DNA from 4 places in the Pseudoalteromonas sp. G5_S1_54_S4 genome. Region 1 is predicted to be linked to each of the others. Evidence: predicted binding sites of a transcription regulator. Region 1 holds the regulator's gene; each other region holds the start of a gene.
The links. The regulator sigma-54, encoded in region 1, starts transcription at its own class of promoters, with help from an activator protein. The targets are predictions, from matches to a motif close to GTTGGCACGNNNNTNGNNT.
Positions count from the first base shown of each region.

Region 1 (3,020 bases):
ATGATAAAGATATTACTTTATTACCGATGCACAGCCGAGCGCGTTTAGGGATTGGTTATTTACCGCAAGAGTCGTCTATTTTTAGAAAGCTGACTGTTTATCAAAACTTAATGGCTATCTTAGAAACACGTAAAGAATTAAATAAACAACAACGCGAAGATACCTTAAATAATTTACTTGATGAATTTAGCATTCAGCATATCCGCGATAGTCAAGGTATGGCTTTATCAGGTGGTGAACGTCGCCGCGTAGAAATTGCTCGCGCGTTAGCAGCAAACCCTAAATTTATCCTTTTAGACGAACCCTTTGCGGGGGTTGATCCTATCTCAGTATTAGATATTAAAAAGATTATAGAGCATCTTAAAAACCGTGGCATTGGCGTACTTATTACAGACCATAACGTGCGCGAAACACTTGATGTTTGTGAAAAAGCCTACATAGTTTCTCATGGGGAGTTAATTGCATCAGGCACTCCTGAATACGTATTAAACGATAAAACAGTACGCGATGTTTATTTGGGCGAGCAGTTCAAGCTCTAATATGTGTGTTATTCCACTAAGCATCTGCTAAGATTAATCATACTTAGGTCTGTTGACCTTTCAAGGTTGAATTTGCAGCAGTCTGTTTGGTATTTAGGCAAGGCAGAGCCTATGTGGTGTGGTATTCCCCATAAATAGGCGATAACGCAGCATCAATGCCAAACAGGCGCAGCCCTTCGGGTTCTGCCTAGGGACGATTTACTCTTTGTTGCTCGGTTTTGACTTAGCCCACTAGGTTACAAACCTCGCGCCGCAATTAAACCGCCCCTAGTTTGAACAAATTTTAATCCGTAAAGGTCAACAGACCGTAATTTAAAAGGATTGTTAGAGATACATGAGGCAATCATTACAGCTGCGCATGGGCCAGCAACTTACAATGACTCCACAGTTGCAACAAGCAATTCGCTTATTGCAACTCAGTACATTGGATCTCCAGCAAGAAATTCAAGAAGCGCTCGATAGCAACCCCTTGCTTGAAGTTGAAGAACACGATTACAGCGAAGACACTGCAGGTAAAAACGAACAAAAAGCCGATAACGATGACTTAACGCTAAGTGCCTCAGCTGACGATAAACCTAGCGAGTATGAGCAAGATAGCGGCGAAGCAATGACCAAAGACACCATTAGCGATGATATGGCTATGGATGTTACTTGGGATGAATATATGAGCGCTGCGCCTGCCTCTTCATCGGGCCCAATGCCAGAAGATGAATCTATTTATCAAGGCTCTTCGACTGAAACGCTGCATGAGTATTTAATGTGGCAGCTTCAACTGACGCCGTTTAGTCCTACCGATGAAGCGATAGCTATTGCAATTGTAGAAGCTGTGGACGACTCAGGGATTCTAACCCTTAGCTGTGAAGAAATATTAGAAAGCTTTAACCAAGAAAACGACGGCGAAGATGAAGTTGAACTTGACGAAATAGAAGCGGTACTAAAGCGTATTCAACTATTTGATCCAGTGGGAATAGCCGCGCGTAGTTTACAAGAGTGCTTGTGTATTCAGCTAAATCAATTTGATAAAGACACACCTTTTTTAAACGAAACAAAAATGATCTTAACCGATCATATTGATTTACTTGCTGCACGTGACTATCGCACGTTGATGAAAAAAACAAAGCTTAAAGAAGATGAGCTTAAAGAAATCATGACGTTGATTCATACGCTCAGCCCAAAACCGGCAGACACTATTGTTAGAGAAGAGTCTGAATACGTTATTCCTGATGTGTCGGTTAAAAAAGTTAAAGGTCGTTGGGTAGTTGAATTAAACCCAGATAGCATGCCTAAGATCAGAGTAAATAGCCAATATGCAGCTATGTCGCGTACGGTTAAATCAAGTGGTGATAGCCAGTTTATTCGCTCGCACTTACAAGAGGCTAAATGGTTTATAAAAAGCTTAGAAAGTAGAAATGACACGCTACTTAAAGTAACCAACTGTATTGTGCAACAGCAACAGGCCTTTTTTGAACACGGTCCTGAGGCTATGAAGCCTATGGTGCTTAACGATGTGGCTGAAATGGTGGAAATGCACGAGTCGACTATATCGCGTGTTACTACGCAAAAATACATGCATACACCACGTGGCATTTTTGAGCTTAAATATTTCTTTTCAAGCCATGTAAGTACTGAAAATGGTGGCGAATGTTCATCAACAGCAATACGTGCATTAATTAAAAAATTAATCGCTGCAGAAAACTCAGCTAAACCATTGAGTGATAGTAAAATTGCAGATATATTGGCAGAGCAAGGAATTAAAGTAGCGAGGAGAACCATTGCAAAATATCGCGAATCTCTAGCTATTCCCCCGTCTAATCAACGTAAAAGTTTGATTTAAGGCGTACAACAAAGAGGAAAATGTTTATGCAACTGAATTTAACTGGTCGCCATGTAGATATTACCGACTCGCTTAGAGACTACGTAAATAGTAAATTTTCGAAGTTACAGAGGCACACTGATCACATAACGAATGTGCACGTTATTCTCGATGTAGAAAAACTAAACCAAAAAGCTGAAGCAACCGTTCATGTTAGTGGCGCTGAGATTTTTGCCTCTACTGAGCATCAAGATATGTATGCCGCTATAGACTCGCTCATTGACAAGCTAGATCGTCAAGTAATTAAACACAAAGAGAAACTTGCTCGACACTAACACTATGAAACTAAGCTCACTTATCTGTCAGGACTGCAGTAAAGCTGCGGTCCTTTTTAATAGTAAAAAAAGAATTTTAGAATTTATCAGTGAATTGGCTCACAATAAGCTGCCCTATTTAACACAACAAGATATTCTTAATGCATTAACTGCAAGAGAAAAGCTTGGAAGTACAGGCATTGGCCGAGGCATTGCTATTCCACATGGTCGCATGAGTGGTGCTCAAGAGCCCCTTGCTTTGATTTTAGTGAGCGAAACAGCTATTAATTTTGATGCGATTGATAACCGACCGGTTGACATTTTTGTCGCGTTAATTGTTCCCGATGGCGATAA
Region 1 is NZ_JBQKUL010000048.1:13,860-16,879, reverse strand. It holds gene lptB (LPS export ABC transporter ATP-binding protein) at 1-539, shown strand, start outside; gene ACTRWE_RS15745 (RNA polymerase factor sigma-54) at 874-2,373, shown strand; gene hpf (ribosome hibernation promoting factor) at 2,400-2,687, shown strand; gene ptsN (PTS IIA-like nitrogen regulatory protein PtsN) at 2,692-3,020, shown strand, end outside.

Region 2 (3,020 bases), on a different contig from region 1:
TGCAATTGCCACACTAGATAAGGCGCAGAGGCTTGCTAGTAATACCGGTTTAATTAATTTATTGAGTCGCATAAGAGGTATGTTGTTATTATTTGTACTATCACAGTAGCAAACTCAAATTTAGAATACCAATAGCATAATTTATTAATAGTCGAATAAGCCCAGTTTTTAGCTAGAGCAAGCAAATTCAGGGTAGGATAGGGTGCGTGTTAACAGGAAAGAATTTGTTTAATCTTCTCAAATAAAGCCTAATTAACTAGGCTTTATTTGAGGGAGCTATTTATTTACTGGCGTACAAACTATATTCGCTTAATGACAATTGTGCGTCTTTGTCACGGTCGTAGCTGCCAAAGCGTGACCATAAAGCAGGATCACTGGCAGTTTCCGAACGAGTTAAAAAACCATCTTGATTACGGTCAAGTTTTTCAAATTCTGAGGCAATATAGCTGCTTGTCGCAAAGCTCATGCAGCTAACAACAGTAAGCGTTAGCAAAATAATATGGCGGATAGGTTTCATCTAAATACTCAGTATAAATTGGTGGTTAGATAGTTTTTAAACTCAGTTAAAGAAATTCTGTTGTCTTGATTTTCATCCCAATTTGAAAATGAGTCTAATAGCTGAGGCTGAGCAGCAAGCTCGCTATGGGTTAAATACCCGTCGTTGTTGGTGTCTAGATGTTCAAAGCGTTGCTTTACATCAAGTGCAAATGCACTATGGCTAACAAATAGTAAAGCACCAATAAGGAGAAGCTGTATTTTCATGGTTGGCGTTCCAAGGCATATTTTAATTGCTGGCAGTAATGAAATAAAGCACTTGCCATAATTTAAATCCCAACATTAAATCCGTTTACACACTCCCTCAGGGATTATGGCAAGTGCTTTTAACTCTATACTAATAGATTAAACTTGAATCTAAACTTAAGGTTTAAAGTTTTGGAATTCTTTTTTAGAAATCATCTCGTTATTATCTTTGTCTAAATCGGCAAACTGCTTAAGTAATTGTTTATCTTGCCTTGCCTCAACAAGCGATATTTGGTCATCCATATTTTTATCTAAATGCATAAAACGTACATTTAATGGCGATGCCAGTGCGGTGGCACTAATAGCTAAAAATAGGAGCGAAAAAGCACCAATTAGTTGTTTCATGAATGTACTCCTTTATTTTATAAACAGCTTAAATTCGTTTAGAGATATGAGCCCGTTTTCATCGGTGTCTATCTGTGCAAAGTTCTCATGTAATAAAGCATCTTCACCTGCTTCAGCTTCACTCAATGTGCCATTACTGTCTTTGTCTAAACGATTAAATTCAGCATCTACATCAAGAGCGAATAAATGAGTACTGGTTAGGCACAAACCGATAAGTGCAGCGTTCTGTAAATTGTTTCTGAACATTCCTTGGCTCTTTTTAGATTAATATTAATGTTCTCGTAACAAAAATGATGCCAATATTTATTTTTATTAATAATCAGTGAGTTATGTTTTTTTGTGGTGATTGGTGCGTAATTTTTACAAGTAACTGTGTGTTTTATGCAACAATTTTGCAGTTATAAGCGTTTAAAATTTTTTAAATCAATTGCTTAACTTGTCGCTATTTAGAGACAGCAGGGTTTTTATCCTTGATGGTTCAGCGAGTGTATAAGTTGAGCGCTTAATAATAGAACGTTTAAAAATAGCAAAGGACTTTTGTATGCCCGCAGTCATGGCTGAAAAATATAAAGCATTGATAAATTGGCGCCCCAATTTAATTGGCCAGTTTGTAATCAGCATGCTGTTGTCGCTGTTGCCCTTATCTATAGTGGTTATTGTGTTTTTAAATGTATTAAATAAGCAATTAGCGGTCACTCAGCAAATTGTGAGTAATAATTACCAAGTAACTAAGTCGTTTAATGTGCTTAAGCAAGAGCTTAATAGTTTAGAAAGGGCAACAAGACAAAACTGGGTATTAAAGAGCGACTCACTCGATAAGCTAATCGTAGATAAATGGCAATCATCATTGCAAAACATCAATGAGCTAAAACAGCTTTCAAATAACCAAGCAAATACACACCAATGGCAACGGCTAACGGATACTTTGCAAACGGCGCATACTCAACTTGTGGTTGAAGCGCGTCAACAAGCTGAATTATTTGTGCCAATCAGCGAAATATTAGCGGAGCTAACATTGTGGTTACGTGAGGAAAATGAAGCCAAAATCACTCAAAACCAAATTAAGCTCACAAATTTACAAGCTTCCTTTATAAACTGGTTGATTGCACTTACGCCTTTAACGCTGCTTGTTGGCGGCGGTTTTTTGTGGCGCATAAGCGGGCGCTTAAAAAGCTTAACCTCAGTGATTGATAAGTTAGGCCAAGGAGATTGGCAGCAAAAAATATCGGTGCAAGGGTCGGCTGAACTCATAGAGTTAGGTAACAAGTTGCAGTGGGTGCAAGCGCAGCTGCATATGTTAGAACAACAAAAAGATACATTTTTACGCCACGTTACTCACGAATTAAAAACCCCTTTGGCTTCTATGGTTGAGGGCACTGAATTACTAGCCGATGAAATCGTTGGCCCCATCAATAACGAGCAAAAAGCGGTACTTGGGCTGATCAGTCAATCGATGGTGAGGCTACGTACTATGATAGACAGTTTATTGAGTTATAACGCCATTCGCACCAGTAAAGACAACGTCAGTGAAGTGGAATTTAACCAGCTAATAAAAAAGGTAAATAACCACTTTGAGCACCGCTTAAATGCGCGAGAACAATCGCTTATTTGGCACAATAGTTTACCTAATATTTCTCTTAGTTTGCCAAGGGAGTTAATTGAAATGATTTTAATTCAGTTAATTTCCAATGGCTTAAAGTTTTCTCAGCCAAACCAATTCGTTACTATTAGCTTGAGTCTAGAAAATAACGGCCTAAATATGCAGGTAGCAGATGAGGGCTGTGGCATTAAAGAGCATGAAAGAGAGCATGTTTTTGGGGCGTTTTATCAAGGTAAACATATCAAAGAGATTAGCTTACAAGGCAGTGGTTTAG
Region 2 is NZ_JBQKUL010000025.1:34,289-37,308, forward strand. It holds gene ACTRWE_RS10930 (amidohydrolase) at 1-72, opposite strand, end outside; gene ACTRWE_RS10935 (EF-hand domain-containing protein) at 281-517, opposite strand; gene ACTRWE_RS10940 (EF-hand domain-containing protein) at 526-762, opposite strand; gene ACTRWE_RS10945 (hypothetical protein) at 919-1,146, opposite strand; gene ACTRWE_RS10950 (EF-hand domain-containing protein) at 1,159-1,392, opposite strand; gene ACTRWE_RS10955 (HAMP domain-containing sensor histidine kinase) at 1,688-3,020, shown strand, end outside.
Region 2: the regulator sigma-54 is predicted to act here: its motif matches at 1,429-1,447, upstream of ACTRWE_RS10950 (EF-hand domain-containing protein).

Region 3 (3,020 bases), on a different contig from region 1:
AGTTGGCTAAAAATGGTAAAGAAGCTTTAATAAGATTAAAAGAAATTGCAGAGCTCGATTGCGTAAATGATATTACAGAGCGAGTAGGGCTACTCATTTCTGATGTAGAAATGCCAGAAATGGATGGTTACACGCTGACTGCAGAAATCAAAGCTAATCCTAAACTTGCGCCACTACATGTGATTTTACACACATCATTGAGTGGTGTTTTCAATCAAGCGATGATTGAAAAAGTAGGAGCAGATGATTTTATTGCAAAATTTAACCCAGACGAGCTTGCAACAGCCGTTAATAAATGGGTTCATCGTGATTAATAAACATAGGTGTTATTGATTTGACTAATAAAGATTTGCAGCAAAACGAATACGATCAATTTCGCTTATTTTTAGAACAACAGTGCGGTATTGTTTTAGGTGAAAATAAGCAGTATTTGGTAAAGAGCCGTTTGGCACCATTAATGTCTCGATTTAATGTTGAATCGTTGTCTGAATTGGTAAGTAAAACTCTCGGTGTGCATGAGCGCCAGTTGCGCGCAGCCGTTGTTGATGCCATGACAACCAATGAGACATTGTGGTTTAGAGATCAATATCCGTTTGAGTTACTTAAAACCAGATTATTCCCTGAGTTTAAAACGTTAAATAGGCCATTAAAAATATGGTCTGCGGCGAGCTCATCAGGACAAGAACCCTACTCAATAGCGATGTCGGTTGCTGAGTTTCAATCCAGCAGCCCTGGTGTTTTAAAAATGGGTGCACAAATAATTGGTACAGATATATCAAATACCATGCTTGATATGTGTAAACATGCTGAATATGATGCATTGGCATTGGCTCGCGGACTCTCTGCTGAACGTCGTAAAAAGTTTTTTAAAGACAGCGGCAATGGTATGGCACAAGTGGTTGATTCATTGAAAAAGCAAGTGAGCTTTAGGCATTTAAATTTGCTCGATTCGTACGCTTTAATGGGTAAGTTCGATATTATATTTTGCCGTAATGTTTTAATTTACTTTTCACCTGAGGTGAAAGCCAAAATAATTGCACAATTCTCTCAAGCACTTAACCCTAAGGGGTATTTATTTTTAGGTGCGTCGGAGTCTATGTCTGGTTTAAGTACTGACTTTGATATGGTGCGTTGTAACCCTGGTATCATTTATCAAAAGAAATGACCTTCATTAATATATTATCCCTCCTCTAAACGACGCCTATTGCGTCGTTTTTTGTTTTTATCATCACTATTTTCACTGCTGGCTCATTTATTGCTTTATCGGTACTGAGTCAATTTTTTGGAGGTAGTTATGGCTATCAGTTTTGATAAAGCATTAGGCGTGCATCCGCATGCGATGTTGATCCGTTCGCAAAGAGCAGAAATGCTCGCTACTAATATCGCAAATGCTGATACGCCCGGCTATAAAGCAAAAGATATCGACTTTGCCTCAGCATTAAAAACGGCAAAGTCCAACCAACTAAGCGGCAATACCATGGTAAGAACCAATGAAAAACACATTGCCGGTGGTACCCGTAGTGTAGGTAGTAATGAACTATTTCGTACGCCAAATCAAACAGATACAGGTGATGGCAACTCTGTTGATATACAAGTGGAACGGAACTTGTATACACAGAATGCTATGGAGTATCAGGCCAGTGTCCAGTTTCTTAATGGTAAATTTAAAGGCCTAAAAAAAGCCCTCGGTAGTCAAGGAGCCTAATTATGAGTTTATATAATGTGTTTGATATTGCTGGTTCAGGTATGAGCGCGCAAAACGTGCGATTAAATACCACGGCAAGTAATATCTCTAACGCCAATACAATTAGCTCTTCGCAAAATGAGACGTACCGAGCGCGACAACCTGTATTTGCTGCGGAGCTTACAAAAGCGTCAGCGTCAGCAAGCAACCCACAGGGCTCTGCCGTTGGTGTAAAAGTGTTAGGAGTGGTTGAAAGTAATAAACCACTACAAATCGAATATAACCCAAATCACCCGAGTGCGGATGAAAATGGATATATTTACAAACCCAACGTGAATGTTGTGGAGGAGATGGCAAATATGATTTCTGCTTCTCGCTCTTATCAGACAAATGTTCAAGTTGCTGATGCAGCTAAGCAAATGTTAAGTAAAACACTGCTGTTAGGTCAGCGGTAACTGAGGGTAGCTCATGAGTAACGATATTAGTACTTCTTCATCCTACATGGACTCTTTACGTTGGCAAGATAAGCAAGTGCCAAAAAAAGAAGAGAGTGATGCGTTAACCCAAGAAGATTTCTTTTCGTTGTTAACACAGCAGTTGTCATATCAAGATCCCAGCAAACCAGCTGATAACGATCAGATGATTGCACAAATGACAAACTTTACCATGGCTGAAGGGATCTCAAATTTAAACTCTAACTTTGAGTCTTTAGCCGCGTCGATGACATCAAATTCGGCATTGCAAGCATCAACACTGGTAGGCAAACAAGCTTTGTTGGAGTCGGATACACTGGAGCTTAATGAGTCGGGTGAATCAAGAGGTTCTGTTGTAGCTGAAAAGCCAGTCGATAGTTTAATGATCCGCATTGAAGATGCATCCGGGCAGTTGGTTAAAACTATAGATTTAGGCACTCAGCCTGCAGGAGCCATCCGTTTTGCATGGGATGGTAAAAATGAAGCGGGTGAACGGCTACCACCTGGTGAATACAACATCAAAGCAGAGGGTAGTACAAATGGGGAATTTTCAAGCCTCCCATTAGCTACATTCAAAAATATTGAAAGTGTTAATATTAACGGCTCAAGCGGCATTATTATTAATACTAAAGAAGGTGCGGTTAGGCTGACTGATGTCGCAGAAATCGCGTAATAGATTTTATGTATTTTTTAGCCAATAGGCTAAATATTTTTTAGGTTAGAGGTTAATTATGAGCTTCAATATTGCATTAACAGGCCTTGCTGCCGCACAAAAAGATTTAGATGTTACCGCCAATAACATTGCCAACGTAAATACCACGGGCTTTAAAGAGTCTCGCGCCGAGTTTGCTGATGTATACGCA
Region 3 is NZ_JBQKUL010000008.1:90,843-93,862, forward strand. It holds gene ACTRWE_RS05505 (chemotaxis protein) at 1-314, shown strand, start outside; gene ACTRWE_RS05510 (CheR family methyltransferase) at 335-1,165, shown strand; gene flgB (flagellar basal body rod protein FlgB) at 1,295-1,705, shown strand; gene flgC (flagellar basal body rod protein FlgC) at 1,708-2,139, shown strand; gene ACTRWE_RS05525 (flagellar hook assembly protein FlgD) at 2,153-2,830, shown strand; gene flgE (flagellar hook protein FlgE) at 2,889-3,020, shown strand, end outside.
Region 3: the regulator sigma-54 is predicted to act here: its motif matches at 1,243-1,261, upstream of flgB (flagellar basal body rod protein FlgB).

Region 4 (3,020 bases), on a different contig from region 1:
CATCAATCGCTTTTTGATACGTTGCGGTACTTAAACCCGTTGTTGCATGACATTGCATGGCAATAGGAATTGAAACCGTTTCTTTTAAGCCTTTAATCAGTTTTTCTGCATCGTAAGGCTTAAGCAATCCCGCCATATCTTTAATACAAATTGAATGACAACCTAATTCTTCAAGCTGCTTAGCAAGTGTTAGCCACATATCCAGTGTGTGTACTGGGCTTACCGTGTAAGAAATCGTACCTTGGGCATGCGCGCCTACTTTAACCGCCGCTTTTATGGCAGTTTCTAAGTTACGTACATCATTCATGGCATCAAAAATACGAAATACGTCTACGCCATTTTTGTGTGCGCGCTCAACAAACTTTTCAACAACATCATCAGCATAATGGCGATACCCCAATAAGTTTTGACCGCGAAGTAACATTTGCTGGGGTGTATTTGGCATCGCCTTTTTAAGCGCGCGAATACGCTCCCACGGATCTTCGCCTAAATAACGAATACATGAGTCAAAGGTAGCCCCACCCCAAGACTCTATAGACCAATAACCTGCGTCATCAATTTTTTTTGCAATAGGTAACATGTCGTCTAATCGCATGCGGGTAGCTAAGAGCGACTGATGTGCGTCACGAAGTACGAGTTCTGTTATTTTTAATTTAGCCATTGGTATGCTCCTCTAATTATTATTTGTTTTGTACTGAGCAATGGCAGCACTAATTGCAGCGATGTGCTCATTTGGCACACCTTGAGATTTAAAAGATGGTGTTCTCTGTGATACTTCAAGTTCTGGCTGAGAAAATTTGCTAGCCAGCTTAGACATAACTGTCACTGCACCAATCAATAAAGAAAGAAATACAAACACACCCACCATACCGGTTAGCATTAAATTGCCTGCAGTTGTGAGCAAAGCCCCTATATCCATAATTCTCCCCTGTTCAAAACTGAATACATAAAAAATCAGTTTATTTAAATAAATATTCACCAATAGTAACAAAAACTATTCTTTTGTCTACACATTGTAAATTGGTAAAACCAATTAATCTAAAAGTAACATATCACCAATAAGGTTAACACCACCTAAAATAGCTTATTTAACCTATATATATAGATGGTAAAAATGTTCGTTATAAACAAAGAATATATAAAAACCCTAATATTCTGTAAAAACACATAAAAATATACCTAATGAGCTAATCCACTAAAAACTGCCAAAGCAAATGTTAATTGGTCTTACCAAAGTAACGACTGTAAAAACTATTTATTATCTCATCAGACACCACTGTGAATAAGTTACAGATAAAACCGTAAAAATTACCAACCTAATATAAAGCTAAACTCAAAAAGATAAATTAAACCATTGATTTAAAACAAAATAAAATACTGGCACATTACTCGCTTATATAAAAACAACACTTTAACACTTAGATAAATCAAGGAGATGACAATGTTACGCTGGACAATTACATTTTTGGTGATCGCACTAATCGCAGCCGTTTTAGGATTTGGTGGTATTGCAGGAGCCGCAGCAGGAATTGCTAAGATCATATTTTTTATCTTTTTAGTTTTACTGGTTATTTCACTTGTCTCTGGCGCTTTACGTGGTAAAAGCCCCAGGTAGATAAGAAACAACGAACTTTTTAAATTTATATACAAGGAATTACATTATGAAATCATCAACACTTAAAGCAGCAGCTATTGGCCTATTCGCAAGTGCATTTATTATGGGTTGTGAAGACAATCATGCAGAAGAAGCCGGTGAACGCATCGACGAAGCCGTGACAGATGTTCAAAATAAAGTAGAAGATGCCTGTGAAGAAGTAAAAGAAGGTGTCAACGCTGAAGAAACAAATTGCTAATTCAGCCCCTTTTTAAAAAGCGACCATTTGGTCGCTTTTTTTTGTGTTTAGTATTAGTCGCCAAGTTGCTACCCATTAATTATAAACTCTGAACTATTAATTCTTTTTAAGCTGCGCATTTGCCACATAGCTTGCTAAAATGATAAAAAATAGCTTTTAAGTATAGATGCATGATATTTACGACAACCTATAAACTCGATAAACCTTACTTTTATGAATGCTTCGACCAATCGCTGCCTTATAGTAAGCGTGCACAACCTAAATACTTTTTATTGGCGCTACTTGTGATATTAGGGCTATTTGGCATTTATGGTTTAGGCGATCATTACCTTGGTACATTTTTGCTTATGTTAGCTTTACTTGAGTGCATTGCTTTTTATTATCGTCGTCCTTGGTGGGTAACAAGGCAAATGCTTAGCAGAGCATCTGGCTCTGAAGTCACTCTCACCTTCGACGAGGACGGAATAAAATCAACCAATCATTACAAGAATTACCAATTAGCTTGGCACGACATTAATAAAGTAATTACTACAGATTGCGGCCTATTGTTAAAAAGTAAAAGCGGTATGCAATACATTTCTAAGGCAATACTCGACGAAGAAACGATTGATTTTATAAACAAAAAAGCCACTCAATGAGTGGCTTTTACAAATGTCATAGTTATTAACTAGCACATTTTATACTATGTTAATTAAGCATTGCCCGGATTAGGGTTAGACTTTTCAGCTTGTATGCGCATGTAAATTTCTTCACGATGAACTGATACGTCTTTAGGTGCGTTAACACCGATACGAACTTGATTTCCTTTAACACCCAGAACAGTAACGGTTACTTCGTCACCAATCATCAGGGTCTCGCCTACTCTACGAGTTAGTATTAGCATTCTCTTGCTCCCATGTTCCAATAAAATTATAAGATTCCGCACACACATTTTAATTAAAATTAGACTAAAAAGTAAGTAAAAACTCTCAATCTATTCATTTTCTGTTAAAAATGTCTTATGTAATGCACGAACAGCCAGCTCGAGGTATTTTTCATCTATTAAAACTGAAATCTTTATCTCTGAGGTTGAAACAAACATCACATCAATATTCTCTTGTGCTAACGAATCAAAAAATAAACTCGCTACCCCAGAATGAGATGTCATCCCCATACCTACAGCTGACA
Region 4 is NZ_JBQKUL010000031.1:39,892-42,911, reverse strand. It holds gene oadA (sodium-extruding oxaloacetate decarboxylase subunit alpha) at 1-661, opposite strand, end outside; gene ACTRWE_RS12575 (OadG family protein) at 674-919, opposite strand; gene ACTRWE_RS12570 (DUF1328 domain-containing protein) at 1,442-1,615, shown strand; gene ACTRWE_RS12565 (hypothetical protein) at 1,662-1,853, shown strand; gene ACTRWE_RS12560 (YcxB family protein) at 2,024-2,491, shown strand; gene csrA (carbon storage regulator CsrA) at 2,545-2,736, opposite strand; gene ACTRWE_RS12550 (aspartate kinase) at 2,827-3,020, opposite strand, start outside.
Region 4: the regulator sigma-54 is predicted to act here: its motif matches at 1,377-1,395, upstream of ACTRWE_RS12570 (DUF1328 domain-containing protein).